4 regions of the Weizmannia sp. FSL W8-0401 genome follow, and region 3 is predicted to be linked to each of the others. Evidence: predicted binding sites of a transcription regulator. Region 3 holds the regulator's gene; each other region holds the start of a gene.
The links. The regulator Rex, encoded in region 3, represses fermentation and respiration genes when NADH is low (regulators of the CRP and FNR family bind a similar motif). The targets are predictions, from matches to a motif close to TTGTGAAATATTTCACAA.

Region 1 (4,584 bases), 2.3 Mb from region 3:
CGGTTCAGTGCAGGCTTCAACAATCCGGGCAACATTGCTTCCAAACTCGGCTTTTATCTCCTCGTTTGTCACCGCAGTATCTTCAACCGTATCATGAAGAAGCCCTGCTGTGACCACTTCTTTGCGGCAGCCTTCTGTTAAAAGCATCATGGCAACCGCATACGGATGCGCAATATACGGCAGGTCGGACGCTTTCCGGTATTGGCCTTCATGTGCTTTTGCCGCAAATTCAATTGCTTTTTCCACCATTTCCATAAGAAATTCCTCTCTTCATACAAAGCTGCTTTTATCATCATACCAAAACGGCGCGGCTATACATGAATGAAAATCGAAAAGCTCAGCACTACTTTTGGACTTCTTAAACATCAAAAGAATCCTTGACCGGCACAAAGGCACAGAATATTCCTTCCCATCCTGTCTGAATTGAAAAAGAAGCTGATCCTTGCTTCTTTTTATCTATTTTCTTTGCCTTTACCCCCGCGAATTCTTTTATGTTATCACTTTTTCCCACTTCTCGATATGCTTTATCCGACCATTGCTTGAGCACAGTGATTTGCCGCTGTACCCGCTTTATTTCTTTTTGCTGCTTTTCATACGCCTGGAGGCAAAAGCCTTATAACTGCCCATCATTAGCCGAAAAAGCACCCAAATCTATCTTTTCCCTTTTTCACATAGATTGAATCCGTTTTCATTCTCGTAATATGAATTTAATCGTATTGTAATCTTCCTTTCTGCCTATTTGTGTTATAACAAGAGTACGGAGAAGGGAGTTGTCTTATGCACTTAAAAAGGCGAATTGCAGTTATGGCGTTTGCCATATTCGTTGGCACGGCACAACTAAATGCCTATGCAGAAACAGATCAAGGTTCCTTACAGAAAAAATTGGATGAAAATACGCAAACCATTCAAAAGAAAGAATCGGAGAAAAAAGCCGTCGAAAGTAAAATGGAAAATTTACAAAAAGACTGGAACGCATTGCAATCATCCATTCAGAAAAATAAAGAAAATATCGCAGCAACTGAAGCGAAAATCCAGTCAGCAAAAGATTTGATTGAAAAGAAAAAAGAGGAAATCGTAAAGCTGGAGGACCAAGTTTCTGCACGGGAAGGCGTGATTAAAAAACGCCTCGTTGCCATGCAAAAAAACAACCAATACGACTATGTGATTGAAACGATTTTAAACGCGGAAAGCATTGGCGACCTGATCAACCGGGTCAGTGCAGTCGCGACACTGCTGAACGCTGATACAAGCCTTTTGGATCAGCAAAAAGCGGACCTTGCGAAAATTGAAGCCGATAAAAAAGCCATTGCAGACCAGGAAAAAGTGCTCGAACAGGAGCAGGCAAACTTGAAAAGCAGCCAGGCAAAACTGCAAACAAATTTAAAAGAAAAGGAAAAAGCATTGTCGGGATTAAAATCGAAGTATGACAGCATTCAAAATGAGCTGTCAAAAGCGGAACAAAAACAAACCGACTTGAATACGAAAATCAGCAACCTGCAAAAAGAAATAAAGGCACAGCAGGCGGCCGCAAAAGCCAGGGAAGAAGCCCTCGCAAAACAAGCGAGCGAAGCTGAAGCCGAAAAGGCAGCGGAAGCGCAAGCTGAAAAAACAGCAGAAACACAAGCGAAAAAACCAGCGGAAGCCGGTGCCGGGAAAACGGCCGGAACCAAATCCACCGCATCTTCCGGCCACAGCACGCCACAAGGCAAATCCTTTTATGTGACGGCGACATCTTATAACCATGAAGATACGAAGCTGGATATTACCGCTTTGGGATATAACATTAAGAAAAACCCGAACATGAAATTGATCGCTGTCGATCCGTCGGTCATTCCGCTCGGCAGCAAAGTCTGGGTTGAAGGATACGGGGTTGCCATCGCAGCCGATACCGGCGGTGCCATTAAGGGCCATATCATCGATGTCCTGATGCCGAACAAAAAAGCTTCCATCGCATGGGGGCGCCGTACGGTCAAAGTGATCATATTGAATTAAGAAAAAGCAGCCTTGAATCGATTCAAGGCTGCTTTTCTATATCCGCCTATGGCAGGCCCGCTCCTAACCCCGGTAAAAAACAGGCCCATGCTTTTCCCGGAAAGCGGGGCAAGCATGGGCACTTTTTTCGGCAGTCCGCCTTAAGCAGGCGTCGGGATTTTTTTCAAAGAAAAAGCCGGGCCTCCCATAAAGCCCGGCCGGCACAAATGCTTACAATATCGGTGCCATTGTTTCTTTTAGCACTTTTACAGAATGATTGAACTGTTCCTGTTCTTTTTCGTTCAGTTTGATTTCAACCACTTCACGGATGCCCTGGCGATTGATGATGGCCGGAACGCCAATGTACACATCGCTGTTTCCGTATTGGCCTTCAAGAAATGCAGAGACCGTCAATACGCTGTTTTCATTGTTCAGGATTGCCCTTGTAATCCGGGTCAGGGACATCCCGATGCCGTAAAATGTGGCCCCTTTTCGTTCAATAATATGATAAGCCGCATCTCTCGTATTGACAAAAATGTCATCTAACGTCTTTTCGTCAATAATTCCTTTTTGTAGATAGCTTTCAATCGTATCGTAACCGATATTTGTATGGCTCCATACCGGAAGTTCCGTATCGCCGTGTTCGCCGATAATCGCAGCATGCACATTGCGCGGGTCAATTCCAAATTGGGCGCTCAAAGAGTTGCGGAGACGCGCGGAGTCAAGCACTGTGCCCGAACCGATAACATGTTCTTTCGGCAGGCCGGACTCTTTCCAAGTTACATATGTCAAAATGTCAACCGGGTTGCTGGCAACAAGAAAAATCCCGTTAAAGCCGCTGTCCATGATGCTCTTAATCATGCCTTTAAAAATTTTTGCGTTTTTGGAAACAAGATCAAGCCTTGTTTCGCCCGGTTTTTGCGGGGAACCTGCCGTAATGACAACGAGATCGGCAGTGCCGCAATCGGAATAATCGCCTTTCCAAACGCGGGTCGGCGTAGGCGCAAATGGCAGGCCGTGGTTCAGGTCCATGGCTTCCCCTTCTGCTTTTGCTTCGTTAATATCGATTAAAACAAGCTCTTCTGCAACACCCTGATTAATCATGGCGTAGCAGTAACTTGTACCAACTGCACCCGTTCCAACCACTGCAATACGATTGACTTTTTTCATGTATAATCTTCCTCCCCATCAAAAGTAAAAAATATTTCCACTGTATGAAAGCAGTTTTGCAAGCCCGGCATGGCGAGCCCCTATCCAGTCTATGGATATTGTGCCAACTCCTAATGGATTCCATACTGCTTTTCCTTTAAAGCAGGACGATTAAACTTTTGCAGCAAATGCTGCCGTGCGGTTTGTGAAAAAGATGGACGGCATGCCCTTTTATGGCTGAAATGGATCGTTCCGTTCATTTTCCTTCATTCCACATGGGTAAGTATACCACTATTTTTGTGATTAGATTCACATATTTTATGGCGAAAATTTGAAAATTTGCTTGCCCAAATGCCCGGTTTTAAAGGAAAATGACGGTTTTTCAAAATTATCCGTTTACATTTTTCACAAATGGCTTTATTTGAAAGAGCCAGATATGTAAGCGTTATTCATTCTTGTGCTGATTTTCACAAAGTTCCCCGGGCGGAGGAATAAATGGCTGATCCCGCCCAAATGATCTCTGCCATTTTTGCTCCTGAATGCCTGCCCTCCAAAAAAGCGGGTGCTGCCCGCTTAAAAGAATCTGCTTCACATGCATGGAGGCGTGCCCGCCAGACATCGACAAAAACGCAACTGTACAGCCATTCAATTGTGCATCAAAAATGAACATCGTGTGGACAGCCAGTACGACGGGCAAAATAAAGCCGACCATAAAATCAACTTCATATAAGTGCACTTTTTTCTCTCCATACCGGCTGCTTTCATTTATTATCAAAGAAGAAGAGACCGGTTTCAATGCCAATTCTTTTCTTTCCATTCTCGGTACTTGCCATGTAAAAACACGAATGATATTCGCAGTTGACTTTTAATTGTTCGCGTTTTATCCTTAATTTATCCCTTTATGCGGGAAATGTTCCTTTACTGGTTTTTAATTTTATAAAGTATTAGACTTTTTTCATTTTACAAGTATAATAATAAGTATCATTTTCTTTGTGCATTTTTCTGACCAAATGAAAGGAGCGATTATCCTTGCATCAAATTGATGAAAAGAAAGCCCACCGGATGGCCCTGCAGGCAGACATGGATTTTCTCGCCGGGCTGCTGGATAAAGTGATCCTATTTGAAGGCGGCGAAGCATTGCTCAAAACAATCCAAAATATTCGCTCCCTGGCACAAAAAGCGAGGGAAACCGGCGATGAGGCTTTCTACCTTCAATTAAAAAAAGAAATTACAGACCTGAATCCGCCAGAACGGCAGGAAGTCATCCGCGCTTTCTCTACCTATCTGCAATTATTTAATATTACCGAGCAAAATTTCAGAATTAAGCGCCGGCGGGAGTACCAGTCGGAAGATACAGACCAGGTCCAACCGCGTTCACTTGAAGATGGCATCGAAACGCTGCGGAAAGAAAAAGTGCCGGCTGAAATGGTTGCAGAACTGCTGAACAGTTTATCGCTTGAGCTG
Region 2 (4,584 bases), 580 kb from region 3:
TATGGCAAAATTTGCAGCGCAGCGGGCAGCCTTGCGTAAATACGACATAGCGGATGCCGGGCCCATCGACCGTGCCAAATGATTCAGTGGAATGAATGCGCGTTGTCATGTTCATCTCAATCAAATCCTTCTATATAGATTCCCCATAAGTTAAGTGTTAAATAGGGGGGGAGGGGGCATGCAGGCGCATGCCGCCCGAATCAGTTTACATCATTTCATGGAACGTCCGGTTAATGACTTCAAGCTGTTGTTCCCTTGTCAATTTGATGAAGTTTACCGCATATCCCGATACACGGATCGTCAATTGCGGATATTTTTCCGGATGATCCATCGCATCCAGCAATGTTTCGCGATGCAGGACGTTGACGTTTAAGTGGTGCGCTTTTTTCGCCATATAGCCATCCAGCATGCCGTCCAGGTTGGAGACCTGCGTTTCTTCTTCGTGTCCGAGCGCTTCCGGGACAATCGAGAAAGTGTTGGAAATGCCGTCAAGCGAATATTTATAAGGCAGTTTCGCAACAGATGTCAACGATGCGACTGCGCCGTGCGAATCGCGGCCATGCATCGGGTTTGCACCAGGTGCGAACGGTTCGCCTGCTTTCCGGCCGTCCGGAGTGCTTCCTGTTTTCTTGCCGTATACAACATTCGATGTAATCGTCAAGATCGAAGAAGTATGGACAGCGTTCCGGTAAGTCGGATATTTTTGCAGTTTTTGCATAAACGATTTGACGAGATTGACGGCAATTTGGTCGACACGGTCATCGTTGTTGCCGTATTTCGGGTAATCGCCTTCGACTTCATAGTCAATGGCAAGGCCGTCTTCGTCACGGATGACTTTTACTTTCGCGTATTTGATAGCGCTTAGAGAGTCGGCCGCAACAGACAAGCCGGCAACGCCGCAAGCCATCGTGCGCAGTACATTGCGATCATGCAATGCCATTTCAAGCCGTTCGTAGCTGTATTTGTCATGCATATAATGGATGATGTTCAAAGCATTGATATAAACGCCTGCAAGCCAGTCAAGCATCCGGTCGTATTTTTCCATGACTTCATCGTAATTGAGATATTCCGATGTGATCGGCTGGAACGGAGGTGCGACTTGCATTTTATACCGTTCATCAACGCCGCCGTTAATCGCATACAGCAAAGCTTTTGCCAGGTTGGCACGGGCGCCGAAGAATTGCATTTGTTTGCCGATCCGCATCGCCGATACACAGCAGGCAATGCCGTAATCATCGCCGTATTCTTCACGCATTAAGTCGTCGTTTTCGTACTGGATGGCGCTCGTCTTGATCGACATTTTCGCGCAATATTGTTTCCATTTATCCGGCAGTTTCGTCGACCAGAGCACGGTCAGGTTCGGTTCCGGCGCAGGGCCGAGGTTGTCGAGCGTGTTCAGGAAGCGGAACGAGTTTTTCGTAACGAGCGTACGGCCGTCCAAAGCCATACCGCCGATCGATTCTGTTACCCATGTCGGGTCGCCGCTGAACAGTTCATTATATTCTTCCGTCCGTGCAAATTTGACGAGGCGGAGTTTCATGACAAAGTGGTCGACGAGTTCTTGTGCTTCCCGTTCAGTCAAGACGCCGTTTTTCAAATCTCTTTCAATATAAATGTCAAGGAAAGAGGATGTGCGCCCAAGGCTCATGGCCGCGCCGTTTTGTTCCTTAATGGCAGCCAGATACGCGAAATACAGCCATTGGAAAGCTTCTCGTGCGTTTGAAGCCGGTTCGGAAATATCGAATCCGTAGCTTTGTGCCATTTGTTTCAATTCCTGCAATGCGCGGATTTGTTCCGAATGTTCTTCGCGTTCGCGGATGACTTCTTCTGTCATCAAGCCGCAGCCGATTAAGTCAAGATCTTTTTTCTTTTGTTCAATTAAATAATCTACCCCGTAAAGTGCAACGCGCCGGTAGTCGCCGATAATGCGGCCGCGACCGTAAGCATCCGGAAGGCCGGTTACAATGCCGGCATGCCGTGCAGCTTTGATTTCCGGCGTGTAGGCATCGAATACACCCTGGTTATGGGTTTTCCGCCATTCTGTAAAAATATGTTTGATTTCCGGATCAATTTCATATCCGTAAGATTTTAAGGCGCTTTCTGCCATCCGGATTCCGCCAAACGGCATCATCGAACGTTTGAACGGTTTATCGGTTTGGAAACCGACAATTTTTTCAAGTTCTTTGTTTAAATACCCCGGGCCATGCGATGTAATGGTGGATACAATTTTCGTATCCATATCCAGGACGCCACCTTTTTCGCGTTCCTGTTTCGACAGTTCCATGACCTGGTCCCATAATTTTAAAGTGGCTTCAGTCGGACCGGCAAGGAAGCTTTCATCGCCTTCGTAAGGGGTTACATTTTTCAAAATAAAGTCCCTTACGTCGATTTCTTTTTGCCAGTTTCCTCCTTTAAAGCCTTCCCATTGTTTTTTGGAGAGCGGTGCTTTTGTCAGCAATTGTTCAGTCATTTTAAATTGGCCTCCTTTAAGCCTATTAATGAGCTGCCTTCAGAATTGGATGTTTGTTTGTTAAATAGTGAACATTTCTTATTACGCTTTCATTTTAGCACGGGCGATTTTAAAAAGATAGTGATAGCGTTCACATTTTAGGGCCGGAAAATGCAGTTGTCAAAGAATGTTCAAAACATTTGGCCGTATATATATAATAGAAAAATGCGATGAAAGCGTGTTATAACACAAATTGATCAGTTTTTCATATGATTATTTTTCTTGAGGAGAGTTTGTGATTTGGTAACATGCTCAATATTTCACAAAATCGACACAGCCAGATGAAAACGGTTGCGGTATATTTTTCGTGTAAGCTTGAATTTTTTGCTTACATTTATAAGCTGGATCATGGTATTCCCCCCTATATGACATCCATTTTTTTAACTTTAAGCGCTGATGCAATTAGAATGGCAACTTCTAAAACGAGTAAAATAAATATACTGTAATGAATATTTAAATCGTCTGTATATAAGCTATTCACTTTGCCTAAATTTTGTTTGAAACCCATTCCGTAATTACTAAGGGATAAATAATAAATATACTTTGGCAGCCCTTTTTCACTAATTGAAATGCAGGAAAAAACGATATAAATATTGACGATCAGAAACGCAATGCGGGAATTTAAAAACATTTTCAAAAGAGACTGGAGGCTGATGATAACATAGATCATCAAAAAATAACTGAATAGCAATATTCCCATTCCATTATTTACATTCACTTGCCCCCAAAAAACCCTGATCAAATTGATAAGGCACTGGCAGCCAATGAACACCAGTAATGATAGCTGTCAAAAGCCCCTTCCTGTGTAATCGCTTCATAAACGTTCAAAATATATACAAACACAAACAGGGAAAAAGGGGATATGATAGAAAGGCAGTTGTTTGTGATGTTTTTCACAATTTAACATTTTTCAGTTGGAGATGGTGTTTATGTACGAGGCCGTTGAATCTGTTGTTCAAATGGCGTTAAATAAGAAAAAATATCTGGAAGAATCCCTGCTTCGTTATGTGACAAAAGCAGTGTTGGCAAGTATGTTTATCGGTTTTGCCATTATTATTTGTTACCGTCTTGCCGAGCCATTTTTTGATGCGAAGTCTCCGGTTACTTCCTTTATGGCTTCCATATTTTTCGGTGCAGCGCTCGTGCTTATTATGTTTGGCGGCGGCGAGCTATTTACCGGCAATACGATGATGATGACGATGAGCACGGTAAAAAAAGCGACAACTTGGAAAGATGCGCTCACAAACTGGGTGGCAACGTATGCCGGAAATTTGATGGGGGCGGCGATTTTCGCGCTGTTTATCCATTACAGCGGACTCTATGCGGATTCGGATAACAGCCAGTTTTTAATGTCGGTTGTGGGCGGAAAAATCAGCCTGACAACAGCCCAAATGTTTTTCCGTTCGATCCTTTGTAACTGGCTTGTTTGTTTAGGGTTCTGGGTTCCGATAAACGTAAAGGGGGACGGGGCTAAAATCGCTTCGATGATGCTGCTCGTGTTTGGCTTCGTCATTTCAGGCTACGAACACAGCATTGCCAATATGGTGCTGTTCGCGCTCGCACTTGCTGCCCCGCACCCGGATACGATTACACTCGTTGGCATTTTGCACAACCTCGGCGTGGTAACGCTCGGAAATATGATTGGCGGCGGCGTCTTTGTCGGTGCCATGTACGCCTTCTTAACGTCAAAGAAAAAAGAAAAGGTGCCGGTTGCTGTTGTGGACACACACACCGTATCCCCTTTTTCTGCTGAAAAAATCAAGTAATATTAAAAAGAGCTGCCTTTTATTCAGGCAGCTCTTTTTAATATGGGATTAACCGCTCCGGCCCGTCAGCTTTGGATCAGCTGCAGGAATTGCTTGGTCCGTGCGTTTTTTGGATGATGGAACACTTCTTCCGGTTTGCCTTGCTCCAGGATGACGCCGCCATCCATAAATATCACCTTGTCCGCAACTTCGCGGGCAAACCGCATTTCGTGTGTCACAACGGCCATTGTCATGCCTTCTTCAGCAAGCTCCTTCATCACATTCAGCACGCCGCTTACCAGTTCCGGATCCAGTGCGGATGTCGGTTCG
Region 3 (4,584 bases):
AGCCAAACGGAAGCGTGATTTCCAGCAGAAACTGAATATATTCCCTGATCCCGATCACCGCACGAATGCCCATTTCATTTGACAAGCCCATCATAAACTTCACCATCAGCGGACAAAGCACGAAATAGGAAAAAGAAACGCCGGCTATAAAAAGCAGGATGGAAACAGGAATGTAACTTAATGTCAGTTTCTTTTCTTTCTCATACAGCCCCGGGCTTATAAACGCCCAAAGCTGGTACAAAATCACCGGCAGGGTCAACAGGCATGCGATCACAACCGAAACTTCCATAAAAACCTTAATGGGATCGGTTACCCTGAAGGCATTCATCGTGAACATGCCGGCATTTTCGGCGTGCTGCAAATAACGTATAACAGGCTTTGCGGTAAAAAAGCCAACAACCAGGGCGAACAGAAAGAAAATGAGAACGGTGATTAACCGCTTTCTCAATTCCTGGATATGTCCGGTAACCGGCATTTTTTTCGCATTCATCGCCGTTCTCCTTTAAGTGCCGGCGTGGAATCCGCCCTTTTCCCTTTGCACGCCAGAGCCAAACCCGGCCATTTCCATTTGCGCCTGCATTCCGTTTTCAAACGGGCCACCCCCTGTACCCATTATGATAACGGAAAAAAAGCTTTTTGGCTATGGCTTCGCAACCGGCTCTTTTGTTTCTTTCAAATTTTCTTCATCATTTGAATAATGTTTTAAAAAGTAGATCAGTGCCTGCAGTTCCACGGCCAGGTCAATATGATGGACACGGATATCCGGCGGCACGTTCAGCCGGGCAGGCGTAAAGTTTAAAACGCCTTTTACATTCGTACTGGCAAGCTCGTCTGTCACCGCCTGCGCACTGGAAGCGGGGACCGTTAGAATCACGACCGTTACATCTTCCGCGCAAAGCCGTTCTCTTAATTCGTCCATGCTGTAAACAGGCACATTGCCAACATGGCTCCCCACCTTCCCGGGGTCATTGTCAAATGCCATAACAATCCGCGCGCTGTTATTCTTCGAAAAATTGTAATTCAAAAGGGCTGTACCGAGGTTCCCCACGCCAATCAGCGCTACATTTGTGATCTCATCCTGGTTCAGCGTCTTGCCGAAGAAAGACAATAAATATTTTACATTATAACCATAACCTTTTTTCCCAAGTGCCCCGAAGTAGGAAAAATCCCTGCGTATCGTGGCGGAGTCGACTTTCACCGCTTCACTCAGTTCCGCCGATGATACCCTTTGCTTGCCGAGTGTATATAAATTTCTCAGGTACCGGTAATATAATGGAAGCCGTTTTGCGGTGGCTTGCGGTATTTTTACTGATTCATCCTTCATGTGAAATCCCCCAAGTTGAAAGCTTAAATTTTTCGTGCTGCTGGTTCCAATCGTGCGTCCATTCCGGAATGGCAGCGCTGCCATTCCTCATTATAATATTACTCCTATCTGAACAAAGAAAAAATATGTTTTAAAAAATGCCTGCATGTGTCTTTTTCTCTCTCCAACTATGTTAAATATATCACAAATGAGCATTTTTTTCATGGGTTTTTACGGATTTATGTGAAAAGTTTTTTGACAAATTTCGATCACGCCGGTTGAGTTGCAGTTCGCCTTCCTGTACACTTACAATGATATAGAGGTGAACATAACGATGATGTTGCTGCAAGTTCAACAAGTCACAAAATATTATGGCGCTGAACTTATTTTATCGGATATAAAATTAGAAATCCAAACAAAAGACCGGATCGCTTTGGTCGGGAGAAACGGGGCCGGAAAATCGACCCTGCTGAAAATCATTGCCGGCCAGCTTTCTTATGACGAAGGTTCCATCATTGTGCCGAATGGTGTCGAAATCGGTTATCTTGCCCAAAATGCCGGGCTCGAATCAGATTTGTCCATTTGGGACGAAATGATGTCGGTTTTTAAAGATTTGCTGGATATGGAAAAACAGCTCCGCGAATATGAACAAAAAATGGCCGACCCCGCGATTTATAACCGCCGGGCGGAGTATGAAAAAGTGCTGCACGCTTATGATACTTTGCAGACACGCTTTAAAGATGGAGGCGGATATCAGATCGAAGCGGATATCCGGTCCGTTCTGCATGGCTTCCGTTTTGACCAGTACGACTACAGCACCCCGATCCGGACGTTAAGCGGCGGGCAAAAAACACGCCTTGCATTGGCGAAGTTGCTGCTCACAAAGCCGGATATCTTAATTTTGGATGAACCGACAAACCATCTCGATATCGAAACGCTCACCTGGCTGGAGCAGTATTTACAAGGATATGAAGGCGCCATTCTGATCGTGTCCCACGACCGTTATTTTCTGGATAAAGTCGTCAACCAGGTCTATGAAATCTCAAGGCATTCCATCAAAAAATACCACGGCAACTACAGCCGGTACCTGGAACAAAAGGCCGCCCAGTACGAACGGGAAGTCAAGCAATATGAAAAGCAGCAGGAAGAAGTTGCGAAATTGCAAGCATTCATCCAGAAAAACATTGCCCGGGCCACCACGACAAAGCGGGCACAAAGCCGGCGGAAACAGCTGGAAAAAATGGAATTGATGGACAAGCCGCTTGGCGATGAAAAATCCGCCCGGTTTTCGTTTGAAATTGCCAAACAAAGCGGGAACGAAGTCCTTCATGTCCGGGATGCTGCCATCGGCTACGGTGGGGAGCCGGTTGCCAAAAACATCCATCTTTCAGTTAAAAAACAAGACAGCGTTGCCCTTGTCGGCCCGAACGGCATCGGCAAATCAACGCTTTTGAAGTCGATTATACGGAGAATCCCGCTGATATCCGGCACGATCGAATACGGCTCAGGCGTTATGACCGGCTATTACGATCAAGAACTGGCCGACCTATCTTCCAATAAAACGGTCCTCCGGGAATTATGGGATGCATACCCGCTGAAAACAGAAAAAGAAATCCGCACGGCACTCGGGAATTTTCTTTTTTCCGGCGATGACGTTTTAAAAACCGTCTCATCCTTAAGCGGCGGCGAAAAAGCCCGGCTTGCCCTCGCCAAATTGATGCTGGAAAAGGCGAACTTTCTGATTTTAGATGAACCGACAAACCATCTTGATTTGGACAGTAAAGAAGTGCTGGAAAATGCGCTAATTGATTACCCGGGAACCATTCTGTTCATTTCCCACGACCGCTATTTCATTAACCGGATCGCCACAAAAGTGGTGGAGCTCTCGCCGGAAGGCACCCGTGAATTTCTCGGTGACTATGATTATTATGTGCAAAAAAAAGAAGAAATGCTGGAAATTGCGCGCCTGGAAAACGCGAAACAAGAAAAGGTAAAAGCGGAACAGCCGGCGAAAAACAACTATCGGCAGGATAAAGAAGCAAAAAAACGCGAGCGGCAAAAAAAGCGGAGGATTGAAGAAATTGAAACTAGAATTGAAACGTTGGAAACAGAAATTCATGACAGGGAAGAAAAAATGGCCGACCCGGAAATCTTCCAGGACCATATTAAAATCCGCGAGCTGACAGAAGAACTGGAGCAGCGGAAAACGGAGCTGGACGCGCTGATGGAAGAGTGGGCCGAACTGGCGGAGTAATGTTGGACCTGTGCGGAAATGTTCTGCACAGGTTTTTATTTTTGGCATCGCGTGCCATGCACAGATTTATACACAGGCGGTATTTTGATTTCTTGCTTTTTAAAACGTTTTTCCACAAAATCCACAATTATCAACAGATTTATTCACAATACCCACAACCTGTCCGGAAAAAAATTTAAAAGTTTTGCACAAGCCCAATCATTTATCAACAACTTTTCCACAGATTGTGCACAATTCCCCTGCATATCTCCAAAAAAAACCGGTGTATGGGCGATTCCCATACACCGGTTTTTCACAACCCTTTTTAAAAGTTTTCAATGTCCAGCCCGGGATAAGCATTTAAATCAAGGGCGCTTCTTTTTCCCTTTTCAAAAAGCACCGTCCCGCATGCGGCAATCATCGCCGCATTGTCTGTGCATAACTGGACCGGCGGGATGCGCAAGTCCACTTCAGGAAGATCCCGGAATGCTTCTGAAAGGGCAGCGCGCAATCCTTTGTTCGCGGCAACACCGCCGGCGACCAGCACTTCTTTGACGCCGAACGTTTTTGCCGCCTCCACAGTTTTACCGACCAATACATCAATCACACTTTGCTGGAAGCTTGCAGCCATATCTTCAGGCCGAATGCTTTCCCCGCGCTGCGCGGCATTATGGAGGGTATTAATGACGGCTGATTTAAGCCCGCTGAAACTGAAATCATAAGTCCCTTCCAGCCAGGATCGCGGCAAATCAACATCCGGCTTTCCTTCATGGGCAAGCCGGTCAATCTGCGGACCGCCCGGATAAGGAAGGTTCAACGTCCGCGCCACTTTGTCATAAGCTTCCCCTGCCGCGTCATCTCTCGTTTCGCCGATTACTTCAAACTCGGCATGGCCCTTCATCAGCACAAGCTCCGTGTGCCCGCCTGAAACGACGAGCGCAAGCAGCGGAAATTTCATCTCATGCCCGATCCGGTTCGCATAAATATGGCCGGCAATATGGTGGACGCCGACAAGTGGAATCTGATGCGCAAAACTGAGCGCCTTTGC
Region 4 (4,584 bases), 1.4 Mb from region 3:
ATGGTCGGAAAGAAACGGATCAGTTTCAGGACGATTCATGACCATATTGACGTATCGGAAATTGCCAAAAAATACGACGGGGGCGGGCATAAAAAAGCATCGGGGGCTGTGCTGACGGAAGAGGCGTTCCGGCAGTTTGTCATCGAAACGTTTAAAACGGAACCGCTTAAACGCGATTTTGCCCATAACCAGTCCAATATCAAAGGGCAGGAAGCGGGATGTTTATACCAAAACCGCAGCGGGGAACCGATCTTAATTTATAAAGACGCCCAAAAAGGCTGGGAGATCGAAGCAAGAGGCTTAAAGCAGTCTCCTTCTTTTTCCGCCTTTGAAGAAGCGGAAAAATTTGTAAAGCGCCAGTTCCAGGCGTGGCTTGCCCACGATGATGCGTATTTGGAATATATGGACAAAAAGAAAAAAAGAAGCGAAAGCGGTTTGTAAAGCTGCCCGGGTGATGCCGGGCTTTTTTTTTCGTGCTGGGAGAGCCGGTTGCATGCAAATTTGCACGCAGGATGAAGCGCGTCCTGCACTTAGCAAGTTTGCCGGGGAAGAAAGGGGCTTAAAAAAGGCACATCCGCGTTTGGATGCGCCTTTTTCCTTAATATACAAGTGAGAACAACCCGTTGATATGGGCCAGGTAACGGATATTGCTTGCTTCCTTCATGGCGGAAGCCGGGAAGCCTTTTAATTGCGTTTGGTTTTCCCCGATAAACGCAATGGCATCTTTTCTGCCGAGGCTTGCAAGCGTACCGGAGTTGACCGGCTGGAATGTTTGCATTTTCCCGCCTTTTAAATAAGCATAAAGATTATAGCCGATCAATTCGCCCATTTGCCATGACATTTGTGCTGTTGGCGGATAAGGGCGTGCGCCTTCTGATGGGAAGACAACCGCGCTGTCGCCTGCAACAAACACATCCGGGTGGGAAGTGGATTGCAAATAGGCGTTTACCGTTGCACGCCCGCGGTTTACTTCAATCCCGGAATTTGCAACGACACGGTTTCCTTGCACGCCGCCCGTCCAGATAAGCGTCTTCGTTTCGATTTTCTGGCCGTCTTTTAATTCCACCACATTGTCCTGGAATTTCGTAACAGGGATGCCTGTGAAAAATTGCACGCCGCGCGCTTCCAAGCTCTTCGTTGCCCGTTCAATCAGATTTGGCGCGAAGTTCGGCAAAATGGAAGGCGCCGCTTCGACACAAATAAGCGAGATTTCGGAAGGGTCGATCGCAAATTTTTTCGACCACCCCGGAACCTTGTCCGCCAGCTCGCCAACCAGTTCAATCCCGGTCAGGCCGCCGCCGCCGACAACAAATGTGGCATCCGCTTTGTTTTTCGTTTTGGCATACTGCTCAAGGCAGGACTCGATATGGGCATGAATGCGTTTCGCATCGTCCACTGATTTTAACAGAAAGCTGTTTTCTTCAAGGCCCGGAATACCGAAGAAAGCTGTTTCGCTGCCGAGCGCCACAACGAGCACATCGTAATTCAGCTTAAAGCCGCTTCCAAGTGATACTTCTTTCGAATCAGGCGAGATTTTTGTGACTTCATCCACCTGAACGTCGACATCTTTGCCTTTAAACAGTTTTCTGAGCGGAAGCGACACCCGTTTTTCAGAAACGCCGCCCGCCGCCAGACGGTGCAGTTCCGTAATAATTTGATGGTCCGGCACACGGTTTACGACTGTGATCGCCGCATCGTCTTTTGACAAATATTCACGCGCTGATAACGCAGATAACAGGCCGCCGTAACCGGCCCCTAAAATGACAATTTTTTTACTCATATGGATCCCCCGTTTTCATTAGTTCTCATTCACCTTACTGCTGTTTGCTGCGTTCTTCCGCGACTGCAAGATAAGACTGCAGAAAACGGAACAGCTTCTGGGCTTGCGGATCTTTCAGCAATCTTAACAGGCCGAACAATCCGATCGTGTCTGTGGACGTCTCGGCACGGTCCTTTGCTTCAATCGCGGTTTGGGCAAGCCCCTTTGCTTTCTCGGCAACGGGATCCAGAAAACCTTGAAATCCGCCTTTAAAATCATTGATCAGCACTTTATCTGTCATTATGGATTGCGCAAAATCATAGGTTTTGTTTAAAATTGTGACCAGTTCGGCCATTTTCGGCAGGCTTTCAACCAACACCGTCAAAGATTGCTGGATTTCCGGATCCAATAATTGATCCAGCAAATCTTTCTGTGCGACTGCCGTTTCCGGGGTTACTTCTGGTTTTTCTTCAGGATTGCCTTTTTGAGCTGAAGTTTCTGCCATCTCCTATTTCTCCTTTTCTGATGGAATTCCCACACATATGTAGATACAAAAAATATACAGGTTCCCTGATTCCCTCCCTCCTGTTTGTGAATTTCCTCCCATAATTACGCATACTAAGATTCACAAAGAAAGGTGATGAAACCTCATATATGATTAGTATATCAAATTTTCACTGTATAGGAAGTAATTTTCTTTCCAATTTCGGGGAAAATCCGCATGCAAGCTTATTTTTTGTCCCGGCTTCTCGGGTTATGCATAGCAAAATATTTTGCTTGCATTTCTTCCGGTGCTGTTGTAAGATAATTAAAAATACTGAACGTGAACGAAGGAATAGTAGGCGGATTACCCCTGCGCAAGAGAGCGGCGCCCACAGGCTGAAAGGTGCTGCAGCAGGCGGCCTGCCAAACCTGCCTTCCGGGTCCCGGAAAACCGGGCGCAAAGCTTTGCGTTATCAAAAAAGAGCGGGGCGCAAGTGTGTCGCCCAAAAAAGGTGGTACCGCGAAAAGCAAGGCCTTTTCGTCCTTTTTACAGGGACGGGAAGGCCTTTTTGTTTACCCTTTTAGAAGGAGAGAAATGCCATGGAGAAAAACAGAGTCGTAGTAAAAATCGGAAGCAGTTCTTTAACAAATGACGCGGGGGAAATTGATGAACAGAAGTTTGCCGACCATATCGGCGCCCTTGCGGCATTGCGCAGAGCCGGGCATGAGGTGGTCGTCGTTTCATCCGGCGCTGTCGCGTGCGGGTTCCGGCTGCTCGGTTACCCGGCGCGGCCCGTCACGTTAAAAGGGAAGCAGGCTGCTGCTGCCATCGGCCAGAGTGTGCTCATCCAGCGGTACAGGGAAGCGCTTGGTGGTTACGGCTTAATACCGGCGCAAATTTTGTTAACCCGGAAAGACTTTTCCACAAAAGACCGGTACCATAACGCTTATTCAACGATAACAGAGCTTTTGCGCCGCGGCGTCATCCCGGTTATCAATGAAAATGATTCCGTATCGGTCTCAGAACTCACTTTCGGCGACAATGACATGCTGTCTGCGCTCGTCAGCGGGCTTGTCCACGCCGGGTACCTCATTATTTTAACGGATGTAAACGGGCTGTACAGTACAAATCCAAAATACGACCGTTGTGCACGGCGCATTGATTTTATCGATAACATCACGCCCGAGATGATGAAAATGGCTGGAGGCGCCGGTTCGAAAGCGGGAACCGGCGGCATGCTGTCAAAGTTGAAAGCCGCAAATACAGCGGTATCCCTCGGCGTCCGGGTGTTTATCGGTACGGGAAAAGGGCGCGGTAAACTCGTCAAGATACTCGAAGGAAAAGGGGACGGCACGTATATCGGAGCCGCCCGCCCGGCTGTAAAGAGCCGGAAACAATGGATCGCGCTGTTTTCGGAAAGTGCCGGAAAAATATACATTGACCGCGGCGCGGAACAGGCTTTGCTGCAAAAAGGGAGCAGCCTGCTTCCGGCAGGCATTCAAAAAATTTCCGGAACATTCCAAAAAGGCGATGTCGTGGACGTCTACGGCGCAAAAGGGCTGCTTGGAAAAGGGGAAGTGCTTTACGGTGCGGATGAGTTGTTGCACGTGCTCATGAAGCCTGGCGGGCGGGCAGCAGAAGAAGTCATCCACCGCGATCACTGGGTGCCTTTAAACAGAAAGGGGCTGGGTTAAATGTCTGAAGCCGCAGAAAAAGGAAAAAAAGCGAAGAATATCAGCATGGCGCTTGCCAAAAAGACAACGGAAGAAAAAAACAAAGCGCTTTTGGCGGTTGCCCGTGTTTTGCTTGAGGACCGGGAAACGATCATTTCCGAAAACAAAAAAGACCTCAGGAGCGGGAGCCGGGCGGGCCTTCCGGAAAATATACTTGACAGGATGATGCTTAACGAGAAGCGGATCCATGATATGTCAGAAGCGGTCCGGCTGCTTGTGAAGTTAAAAGATCCGGTCGGGGAAACAGTCGAAGAAATCAAGAAAGAAAACGGGTTGCTGATCCTCAAAAAGAAAGTGCCGGTCGGTGTCATCGGCATGATTTACGAAGCGCGCCCGAATGTTACGGCCGATGCTGCCACGCTTGCGATCAAAACGGGCAATGCAGTCATTTTAAGGGGCAGCTCGTCTTCCATCTGCTCAAATCAGGCGCTCGTCTCTTCCATTCACCGCGCATTGGCGGAGACAGGCTTTCCTGAAGATGCCGTTCAGCTCATCGAAGATACAGGCAGGGAGGCGGCAACAGAAATGTTCCACCTGCGCGATTATCTCGATGTGCTGATCCCGAGAGGAGGGAAAAAGCTGATTGATACCGTTGTCCGCGAAGCTTC

Region 1: the regulator Rex is predicted to act here: its motif matches at 3,418-3,435, upstream of NSU00_RS03120 (L-lactate dehydrogenase).
Region 2: the regulator Rex is predicted to act here: its motif matches at 2,528-2,545, upstream of pflB (formate C-acetyltransferase).
Region 4: the regulator Rex is predicted to act here: its motif matches at 2,349-2,366, upstream of NSU00_RS07700 (DUF1641 domain-containing protein).

The regions. Positions count from the first base shown of each region.
Region 1 is NZ_JBBPAG010000001.1:672,682-677,265, reverse strand. Features, by position in the region: gene NSU00_RS03135 (HD domain-containing protein) at 1-255, opposite strand, end outside; gene NSU00_RS03130 (hypothetical protein) at 359-547, opposite strand; gene NSU00_RS03125 (3D domain-containing protein) at 778-1,992, shown strand; gene NSU00_RS03120 (L-lactate dehydrogenase) at 2,203-3,141, opposite strand; gene NSU00_RS03115 (hypothetical protein) at 3,566-3,856, opposite strand; gene ppc (phosphoenolpyruvate carboxylase) at 4,201-4,584, shown strand, end outside.
Region 2 is NZ_JBBPAG010000001.1:2,404,571-2,409,154, reverse strand. Features, by position in the region: gene pflA (pyruvate formate-lyase-activating protein) at 1-115, opposite strand, end outside; gene pflB (formate C-acetyltransferase) at 206-2,470, opposite strand; gene NSU00_RS16080 (DUF2705 family protein) at 2,871-3,281, opposite strand; gene NSU00_RS11855 (formate/nitrite transporter family protein) at 3,439-4,275, shown strand; gene NSU00_RS11850 (amino acid ABC transporter ATP-binding protein) at 4,341-4,584, opposite strand, start outside.
Region 3 is NZ_JBBPAG010000001.1:2,982,463-2,987,046, forward strand. Features, by position in the region: gene tatC (twin-arginine translocase subunit TatC) at 1-490, opposite strand, end outside; gene NSU00_RS14450 (redox-sensing transcriptional repressor Rex) at 641-1,324, opposite strand; gene NSU00_RS14455 (ABC-F family ATP-binding cassette domain-containing protein) at 1,638-3,557, shown strand; gene tsaD (tRNA (adenosine(37)-N6)-threonylcarbamoyltransferase complex transferase subunit TsaD) at 3,862-4,584, opposite strand, start outside.
Region 4 is NZ_JBBPAG010000001.1:1,609,520-1,614,103, reverse strand. Features, by position in the region: gene NSU00_RS07710 (DHH family phosphoesterase) at 1-441, shown strand, start outside; gene NSU00_RS07705 (NAD(P)/FAD-dependent oxidoreductase) at 599-1,780, opposite strand; gene NSU00_RS07700 (DUF1641 domain-containing protein) at 1,815-2,264, opposite strand; gene proB (glutamate 5-kinase) at 2,843-3,937, shown strand; gene NSU00_RS07690 (glutamate-5-semialdehyde dehydrogenase) at 3,938-4,584, shown strand, end outside.